One region of the Rhizobium sp. AN5 genome, then DNA from elsewhere that is predicted to be linked to it. Evidence: riboswitches for the same ligand, from Rfam matches in the RefSeq annotation. Region 1 holds a riboswitch; each other region holds the start of a gene.
The links. A riboswitch is a leader RNA that binds a small molecule or an ion and turns the genes downstream of it on or off. The one in region 1 is predicted to bind cobalamin.

Region 1 (2,197 bases):
AAACCTTCGACGTGCGCGGCTTTCTTGATGTCGTCTCCGCAGTTCGTCAGGGCGGGCAGGAAGTTCTTGTCCCGGTTTTTGACCGCTCCCGCGAAATAGCCATTGCCTCCGCTCGCGCCATCGCGCCCGAGACACGCTTCATCCTTGCCGAAGGCAACTATCTGCTGTTGAACGAGGCGCCGTGGACGAAGCTTTCCGGCAGCTTCGATCTTACCATCTTCGTAGGCCCATCCGTTGCGGTGCTCGAGGAACGCCTGCGGGATAGATGGCAGGGCTATGGTCTCGACGCGACTGAGATTCACGCCAAACTTTTCGAAAACGATCTTCCCAACGGAAAGCGGATAATCGAGAACTCCCGCCCCGCCGATATTCGCATCGATATCTGGGAATAAACCCGCCGCTTCCGTCCGTAGGCGGCATCGAACATTTACCGTTAAGCCTTTGTTGACCATGTGTTGAATCTTTTTGATCCACAGGGTGGGGCTTTGGCATGTCTAATTATTGACGAAAAAAATTCCTCATATACTATATGTGGTGTTCAAGGTTCTTTCGATTCGCAAGCGTCGGGAGCTAAGACGGGAATTCGGTGCGCAACACCATTATGGTGAAGCAATGCCGAAACTGCCCCCGCAACTGTAAGCGGTGAGCATCGTTCCGATTTGAGCCACTGGAGCTAAAAGCTCCGGGAAGGTGGGAATGGATGTTTTGACCCGCAAGTCAGGAGACCTGCCTTGAGCGAAAACGTCCACGGGCGGGGTGTCCGGAAGGAAGGTGTATGACGCAAATGAATTGCGTGCGCCCTTTTCTGCCCCCTCCAGAACAAGCTTCGGGGTGAAGTCATGCCAGTGCATTTTTATGAGTTTCTACGCTCGTCGGCGTAGACAGCGATCTTACGCGGCCTAAGCCGCGCGCCTCGCCAGAATGACAGAACCATCGCCACCCGCTTTCGATTGCAGGCGGGCAATGTTGAGCCGTGCGTAAAGGCGGCTTCGAAAGAGGAAACAATGACCGTCACCGTTTACAGCAAACCCGCCTGCGTCCAGTGCACTGCCACCTATCGTGCGCTTGACCGCATCGGCGTCAGCTACGAGATCGTCGATATCTCCGAAGATGCGGATGCCCTCGATCGCGTTCGCGGCCTCGGTTACATGCAGGTTCCCGTGGTTGTTGCCGGCGAACGCCATTGGGCGGGTTTCCGTCCGGACATGATTGGCTCGATCAGCTGAGGAGGCGGTGCGATGGGGCTGATCGTCTATTATTCCAGCCGGTCTGAGAACACTCATCGCTTCCTTCAGAAACTGGGGCGACGATTGCTTCGCCTGCCGCTCGGCGCCGAGGAAGACGTTCCTCACGTGTCGGAGCCCTATGTTCTCGTCACCCCCACCTATGGGGGCGGCGGCATGAAAGGAGCGGTACCGAAACCGGTTATCCGGTTTTTGAACGAGCCCTCAAACCGAAATCTCATTCGCGGCGTCATCGCGGCGGGAAATACGAATTTTGGCGCAGCTTTCGCATCCGCCGGAGATATCGTGTCGCGTAAATGCGCGGTGCCGTTTCTCTACCGCTTCGAGCTTCTCGGCACGGAGGAAGATGTCGCCAACGTCAATCATGGATTGGAACGATTTTGGACACGCTGACCTCGAGCGCGGTGCGCAACACGGATGCCAAACAACAAGTAACCGCCGCGCAGAAACACCTGGACGCGGGACTGGACTATCACGCGCTGAACGCGATGCTGAACCTTTACGATGAAAACGGGAAGATCCAGCTCGACAAGGACCGCCTTGCGGCACGGCAATATTTCCTCCAGCACGTCAACCAGAACACGGTGTTTTTCCATAATCTCAGGGAAAAGCTCGATTATCTCGTGACCGAGGGATATTACGAACAGGAGGTGCTGGACCAGTATTCCTTCAATTTCGTCCGTGACCTCTACGACGAGGCCTATGCCAGAAAGTTCCGTTTTCCGACATTTCTCGGCGCCTTCAAATATTATACGTCCTATACGCTGAAGACCTTCGACGGGAAGCGTTACCTGGAGCGTTATGAGGACCGCGTCTGCATGGTGGCGCTGGCTCTGGCGCGTGGCGACGAACAGCTTGCCCGCGATCTGATGGATGAAATCATTTCCGGCCGCTTCCAGCCGGCAACCCCGACCTTTCTCAACGCCGGCAAGAAAAGCCGCGGTGAACTGGTT
Region 2 (2,197 bases), 1.3 Mb from region 1:
GCATGCGCAGTTCCATCGAAATCTTCAACATCCGCACCCGGCAGATGCGGGTGGTCTGGCAGACGCCGGAGCTGTTCGAGGCGCCGAACTGGTCGCCGGACGGGAAATATCTGCTTCTGAACTGCGATGGCCTGCTTTACCGCCTGTCACTTGCCGGCGACCCTTCGCCGGAAAAGGTCGATACCGGCTTTGCGACAATCTGCAACAACGACCACGGCATTTCGCCTGACGGTTCGCTTTATGCCATTTCCGACAAGGTGGAGTTCGGCAAGAGCGCCATCTATTTGCTGCCATCGACGGGCGGAACGCCGCGGCTGATGACGAAGAACCTTCCGTCCTACTGGCACGGCTGGTCGCCGAACGGGAAAGGTTTCGCCTATTGCGGCATTCGCGATCAGGTTTTCGATATCTATTCCATGGACATAGACAGCGGCGTTGAGACACGCCTTACCCGTGGTGAGGGCCGCAATGACGGGCCGGATTATTCGCCGGATGGAGAATGGATCTATTTCAACTCCAGCCGCACCGGCCAGATGCAGATCTGGCGCGTGCGGGTGGATGGCTCGGCCGTCGAGCGTATCACTGACAGCGCCTACGGCGACTGGTTCCCGCATCCGTCCCCCAACGGTGACAAGGTCGTCTTCGTCTCTTATGACGCCGATGTCTTCGACCATCCGCGCGACCTCAACGTGCGCGTGCGGCTGATGGATATGGATGGCGGCAATGCCGAAACGCTGTTTGACCTTTTCGGCGGGCAGGGAACGATGAATTCGCCCAACTGGTCACCTGACGGGGATGAGTTCGCTTATGTGCGGTATTTTCCCGTTTGGTGATGCGGTAGGGGTGCTTCAGCCGGCGCGCGTCTGCGCGGCGAAAGGCCGCTTTTCAGCCGAAAGAGCTGAGCTGGTTGGAATTCCGGCTCAAGGCCGCAATAACGCAGGTGAGGTGGCCACGGTCACATTGCCGCATCACTGCGCAAGATACTTGTATTTGCAAGCTTTGTTGCTCATAAGCGTCTTCGTCAGGTGCCCGCCTTTTACGGCGGGAGAATCGGGAATCCGGTGCAAGACCGGAACGTGCCCAGCGCTGTGAGGCGGATGCCCTTTTTCTAGATGCCACTGAATCCATTCGGGAAGGCGAAAGCGGGCGGATGAAGCCGAGTCAGAAGACCGGCCTGACAGGATAGACCAGACCGCGTGGACGGCGGCGGGTTGTTGCAGCAGCGCGTTGTGCAGGCGAAAACCGGAGCCGGTTTTCGTGGCAGCGCGCCAGCATTGTTGGGGATAGACGATGCCGACCGATCCACTCGCGACCAGTTTGCTCGACGGCAATGCATTTGATCACGCGCTTTCGCCCGCCTACCCGTTTTCCGAGGGGGAGCGAGAGGCGATCTACCGTGCGATCGAAACCCGCCGTGATGTGCGTGATCAGTTCCTTCCGGATCCATTGCCGGAAGATGTGGTCGAGCGCCTGCTGAAGGCGGCGCATTCCGCGCCCTCGGTCGGTTTCATGCAGCCGTGGAATTTCACGCTCGTCACTGACGGTGCGGTCAGGCAGGCAGCCTGGGTTGCCTTCAGCCGCGCCAATGGCGAGGCGGCGGCGATGTTCGAGGGGGAGCAGCAGGCGCTTTACCGCAGCCTCAAGCTTGAGGGCATCCGCAAGGCGCCGCTCAGCATCTGCGTCACCTGCGATCCGACGCGTGGCGGCAAGGTGGTGCTGGGCCGTACCCACAATCCGCGCACCGATGTCTATTCCACCGTCTGCGCCATCCAGAACCTCTGGCTTGCAGCGCGCGCCGAAGGCATCGGCGTCGGCTGGGTCAGCATTTTCCACGACAGCGACATTCGCACCATTCTGGAAATCCCCCACCATATCGAGATCGTCGCCTGGCTATGCCTCGGCCGCGTCGATACACTTTATACCGAGCCGGAACTGGCGGTGAAGGGTTGGCGCCAGCGCGTGCCGCTGGAGGAACTGGTGTTTCGCAATCGCTGGGGTGGGCGGTAAAGAGAAGACGCGACCGTCTTGTGAGTGAGACAGAGCGTTGCCAACTCCATACCGGGTGCTTGATAGGAGCTATTGCTGCGGCTGAATGCCCTTCAGCGCCGGGTTTTTCAGGTCGATCCGGCCTGTCTGGTCGGGCAGGAATTTAGGGCCGATGACGCGGACCTTGCTGTTGTTCGGGTCATAGTCGCGT
Region 3 (2,197 bases), on a different contig from region 1:
AGGTGCTCGATGAAAGTCGTGACGAAATGTTGGCGTGTTTGCTCGCCATCACTGACGATGTCGATGCCGGCCTGTTGCTGATCGTCCAGTGAAAGGCGCAGGGCATCTCTCTTGCCTTCCAGTAATTCCTCGCCTTCCAGCTTCCAGGGCGACCACAGTTTTTCGGGCTGCGCAAGCCAGGAGGGTTTCGGCAGGCTGCCAGCGGTCGATGTGGGGAGAAGTTTCTTCACGATGGGACCTCTTCTAAGTGATGCTCAGGCGGGGCGGTGAGCAAACAATTGCTCAAGGACGGCGCGGTATGGCTTGATGAAGTGTTTTTCGGTGAACTTACCCTGATCCACCGCCAAGCGATTTCGTTCGTCGCGATCGTAAATGACCCGGGTCAGCGAATAGTCCTGGTGCTTCAGGTTGGGCTGGTAAAATGTCCCGGCTGCTGCGTTCGCATTGTAGATTTCGGGGCGATAAATTCTCTGAAACGTTTCCATCGTGCTGATGACGCCGATTAGCTCAATATTGGAGTAGTCGCCCAGCAAGTCCCCAACAAAGTAGAAGGCCAACGGCGCAACGCTGCATGCAGGCATGAAGTAGCGAACCTGCAATCCCATTTTCCCGAAATACTGGTCGGTGGACGAGAACCCATTCTGCCGGTATTCGACGCCCATCACGGGGTGATGATTTTCGGTCCGGTAATAGGTCTTGCTGGTCGAGGCGCTGATGCAAATGACCGGCGGCTTGCGAAAGTGCGAGCGGTAGGCATCCGACCGCAGAAAGGACTTGAACAGGTTTCCATGCAGGTCGCCGAAGTCGGCCGGAATGCTGAAGGCAGGAACGCTCTTGTTATGCTCCGGCAGCACAATGCTGAAGTCGTAGTCTCGCACATAGGAGGAGAAGTTATTCCCCACAATGCCGTCGATACGTTCACTGGTTTTGTGATCGATGATCGTCGTCTTCAGTATCTCGATGAGGGGAAATTTTTCACCCGCGACATCGAAGCTCATGTCGACCGAAATGATCTCCAACTCGACCGAGTATCGGTCCGATTTGGGATTATCCCAGTGCGCGAGGGCGTTGAAGCGGCTGTCGATCATGCGCATGACATTGCGCAGGTTTTCCTGCCGCTTTTCGCCCCTGGCCAGATTGGCGAAATTGGTGGTGATGCGCGTATTTTCTGAAGGACGATAGTCCTCATCGAAGGGTACGCTCGTGATCGTAAAAATGCAGGTCTGAGACATGTTGTGCCCCTATAAAGTTGGGGGCATGGGTCTGCGGACGCATAGCAAGACAGGCCGCGACAATGCAGCCTTTGCTACGGCACACTGGGACACCCCGCCCGTGGACGTTATTTCACCAAAGGCAGGTCTCCTGGCTCACGGATCATCACTTCCGTCCGTCTTCCCGGGGTAAACCAGTGACATATTGGACTTCAGCTCGCCGCTTACAGTTGCGGGGGCAGCGTCGGCTTTTCCGCATGACACGGAGCACCGACTTCCCTCTTAGCCCCGGCACGTTGCGTGCAACGACTGGGGAACCTTAGGCGTGATGACCATATTGTAAGCCACGTCATCGGTCAACATCATATAACGATATCTTTATGTCCTTAAGTCTGCGTTTCCATCGCCGGTTCCGACCGAATAGATTGCATTCGGCGCGGCAGTCAACGTTGCGGTTTTACGCTTTTCGCCGCTTTCAGCAGCGTCATGCGTCCCAGTTTTCAATCTCCGGCGCAACGGCCTGGAGCAATATCCTCCTGCTGCCGCCGAGACGGACAGTTATCCCTCACAAAGACGAATACAACCGCTTTTTCTAAGAAAAGGGTTCCAGCCTTTCGCTGCAAGGATTGCCCAGGCAGTGGCCCCGACATGCGGCAACCTGAAATATTTGAAGTCGGCAAAGGTCGAGGTCGGCCCGATCATCAGCCCGGTCGTCAGTTCGTCCCCGACTGTCGCGTAGATCAGGTTATCGGGAGATATTTGTGCGGCGATGGTGGCAAGCAGCGCCTCGGCCCGCTCGGCATCGCCGACCTGCTGAAATGCCAGCGCGGCCTGGGCCGTACCTTCCAGCCACACACCATCCCGATCGTCGTTAAAATCAAAACCTCCCGCGACCGCATAATGCCGATCAACCCAGTGCAGAACACGCCCACTGCGGCCCCGAAACTCCGGCACGGCGAGAATGGGCCAGAGCTCGGAATCTATTC
Region 4 (2,197 bases), 100 kb from region 1:
GCCGGGAGGTCGATGACGAAGCTGTCGAAATCGTCATGTTCATGGTCGAGTTCACCATCGTGATGGGTGCGGCGGTTTTCGATATCCTCTTCAACCGCAAGACCAAGGCCGATCAGCACGGCCGGATCGATGGCGCCATTCGAGGCGACGACGATCTTTGCGGCTCGCGGCAAATGCTCGAGAATATGAGCCTTCGCCTTGTCCAGACCGGCGCTATCGAGCAGATCCGCCTTGGTCAGCACGATAAGATCGGCACAGGCGATCTGGTCCTCGAAAACCTCTTCGACCGGATCGTCGTGATCGAGCGCTTCGTCATTTGCGCGCTGGGCGGCAAGTGCTTCCATGTCATGCGCCACCTGACCCTCGGCAAGGGCAGCGCCATCCACGACAGCTACCACAGCGTCAACCGTCACGCGGCTCTTGATGGCCGGCCATTGAAATGCCTGCACCAGCGGCTTGGGCAGGGCAAGGCCGGAGGTCTCGATGAGGATATGCTCCACCTTCGGCTGGCGGCTCAGAATCTGTTCGATTGCTGGCTGGAAATCATCCGCCACCGTGCAGCAGATGCAGCCATTGGCCAGCTCAACGATGTTTTCCTCTGGGCAGCTTTCAATGCCGCATCCCTTGAGGATATCGCCATCGATGCCGATATCACCGAATTCGTTGACGATGATGGCAAGCCGCTTGCCATCAAGCTTTTCGAGGAGACCGCGCAGCAGCGTGGTTTTTCCAGCCCCCAGAAAGCCGGTGACGATGGTGCAGGGAACGCGGTCCAGAAGGGTGCTCATGATCTCTCCTCGGTAAAATCGAATGGGGGAATGCGCGCCACCATGCCGCGCTTCAATGTGTCGGGGCGGCCGCGCCAGGGCATCAGGCCATCTGAGGAGGCGGCCAGCATTTGCGCGCCCTCGAGCAGGTCTTCCGCATCGTTGGGCGTCAGCCCGCCGAATACATAGGACCAGCCATCGGCACCGCGCAGCACGGCACTGAGGCCGCGTTTGCAATTGGCAAGGCAATTGACGGAGCGAACATCGATGCCGGAGTCACGCGCTTTTGCTATGGCAGCTTCCGCAAGGATGGTGCCGGGGCGCGGCTCCGCATTGGGATCGGTGTCGTCGCGACAGCTTCGGCAGACAAAAACGACCACGCCGGAAGCTGTGTTGACTTCCATTGTCCCGTCCGCACAAGAAGATGTTGTGGTAATATCCAAACCGTTCCGCTTTCCGCGCCTTTAAACTCATCGGGGTGCGGATGTCGAAAACAGCGCACTGAAAAGCGCGGCTGCAAATCAATTCGACCGGCTGACCGGAGCACCCCGCCCGGCAGACGTTTTTTCCTGAAACGGCAGGTCTCCTGGCTTGCGGCTTTAAAACACCCTGCACCACCTTCCCGGACCAATTTTATGGTCCAGTGGCTTCACAGCGCGGGCTTACCGCTTACAGTTGCGGGGGCAGCCACGGAATGACCCGGTATGGGGTGGAACCGTGTTCCCTCTTAGCTTTTCCCGTTGCCGGGAAAAGACCGTCAGTGCCTTACCCTTAGGCTGAACGGGCGTGACGGTCAATGCTGCCGGCTTGTCGATTGCCGGGTGCGGCAAATTGAGTATAGTCGCCGCTCCGAATGGCGGGGGCATACGGTCCCGCGCCGCTGGACGAGAAGGAAAACGCGATGACACGCGATATCAGCGACAGCGAAGCCGAACGCCACCGGCAGAAAATGGTCAACCGCAAGACGGTTCAGGATGCCGAAGTCGCGGAAAAGATCATCGAAAAAGGTCTGCTGATGATCAATACCGGCCCCGGCAAAGGCAAATCCACGGCCGCTTTCGGTCTTGCTTTACGCATGCTCGGCACAGGGCGGCGGGTCGGCGTCGTCCAATTCATCAAGGGCGCATGGTCGACGGGTGAACAGCAGGCCCTGACTTTGTTCGGCGACAGGGTGGAATGGCGCACCATGGGCGAGGGATTTACCTGGGACACGCAGGACCTGAAGCGCGATGTCGCGGCAGCTAAAAAGGCCTGGGACGAAGCGAAAGCACTGATGGCTGATGAGACGATCGGATTGCTGGTTCTCGACGAACTGAACATTGCGCTCCGCTACGATTACCTGCCGCTGGAAGAGGTCGTCGAAACGCTTTCCAACCGTAGATCCGATCTCCATATCATCGTCACCGGCCGCAACGCCAAACAACCGTTGA

Region 2: it holds a riboswitch for cobalamin, as region 1 does, so the genes downstream of both, bluB (5,6-dimethylbenzimidazole synthase) here and nrdH (glutaredoxin-like protein NrdH) in region 1, are expected to answer to the same signal.
Region 3: it holds a riboswitch for cobalamin, as region 1 does, so the genes downstream of both, CRP02_RS03335 (DUF1852 domain-containing protein) here and nrdH (glutaredoxin-like protein NrdH) in region 1, are expected to answer to the same signal.
Region 4: it holds a riboswitch for cobalamin, as region 1 does, so the genes downstream of both, CRP02_RS25405 (DUF1636 family protein) here and nrdH (glutaredoxin-like protein NrdH) in region 1, are expected to answer to the same signal.

The regions. Positions count from the first base shown of each region.
Region 1 is NZ_OCMJ01000004.1:2,721,657-2,723,853, forward strand. Features, by position in the region: gene CRP02_RS25880 (nucleoside triphosphate hydrolase) at 1-392, shown strand, start outside; cobalamin riboswitch at 525-749, shown strand; gene nrdH (glutaredoxin-like protein NrdH) at 1,005-1,226, shown strand; gene nrdI (class Ib ribonucleoside-diphosphate reductase assembly flavoprotein NrdI) at 1,239-1,637, shown strand; gene nrdE (class 1b ribonucleoside-diphosphate reductase subunit alpha) at 1,625-2,197, shown strand, end outside.
Region 2 is NZ_OCMJ01000004.1:1,428,386-1,430,582, reverse strand. Features, by position in the region: gene CRP02_RS19545 (TolB family protein) at 3-833, shown strand; cobalamin riboswitch at 1,007-1,193, shown strand; gene bluB (5,6-dimethylbenzimidazole synthase) at 1,291-2,007, shown strand; gene CRP02_RS19535 (DUF2865 domain-containing protein) at 2,077-2,197, opposite strand, start outside.
Region 3 is NZ_OCMJ01000002.1:513,543-515,739, forward strand. Features, by position in the region: gene CRP02_RS03330 (methionine synthase) at 1-230, opposite strand, end outside; gene CRP02_RS03335 (DUF1852 domain-containing protein) at 255-1,232, opposite strand; cobalamin riboswitch at 1,335-1,548, opposite strand; gene CRP02_RS03340 (hypothetical protein) at 1,770-2,197, opposite strand, start outside.
Region 4 is NZ_OCMJ01000004.1:2,618,442-2,620,638, forward strand. Features, by position in the region: gene cobW (cobalamin biosynthesis protein CobW) at 1-788, opposite strand, end outside; gene CRP02_RS25405 (DUF1636 family protein) at 785-1,171, opposite strand; cobalamin riboswitch at 1,326-1,541, opposite strand; gene cobO (cob(I)yrinic acid a,c-diamide adenosyltransferase) at 1,669-2,197, shown strand, end outside.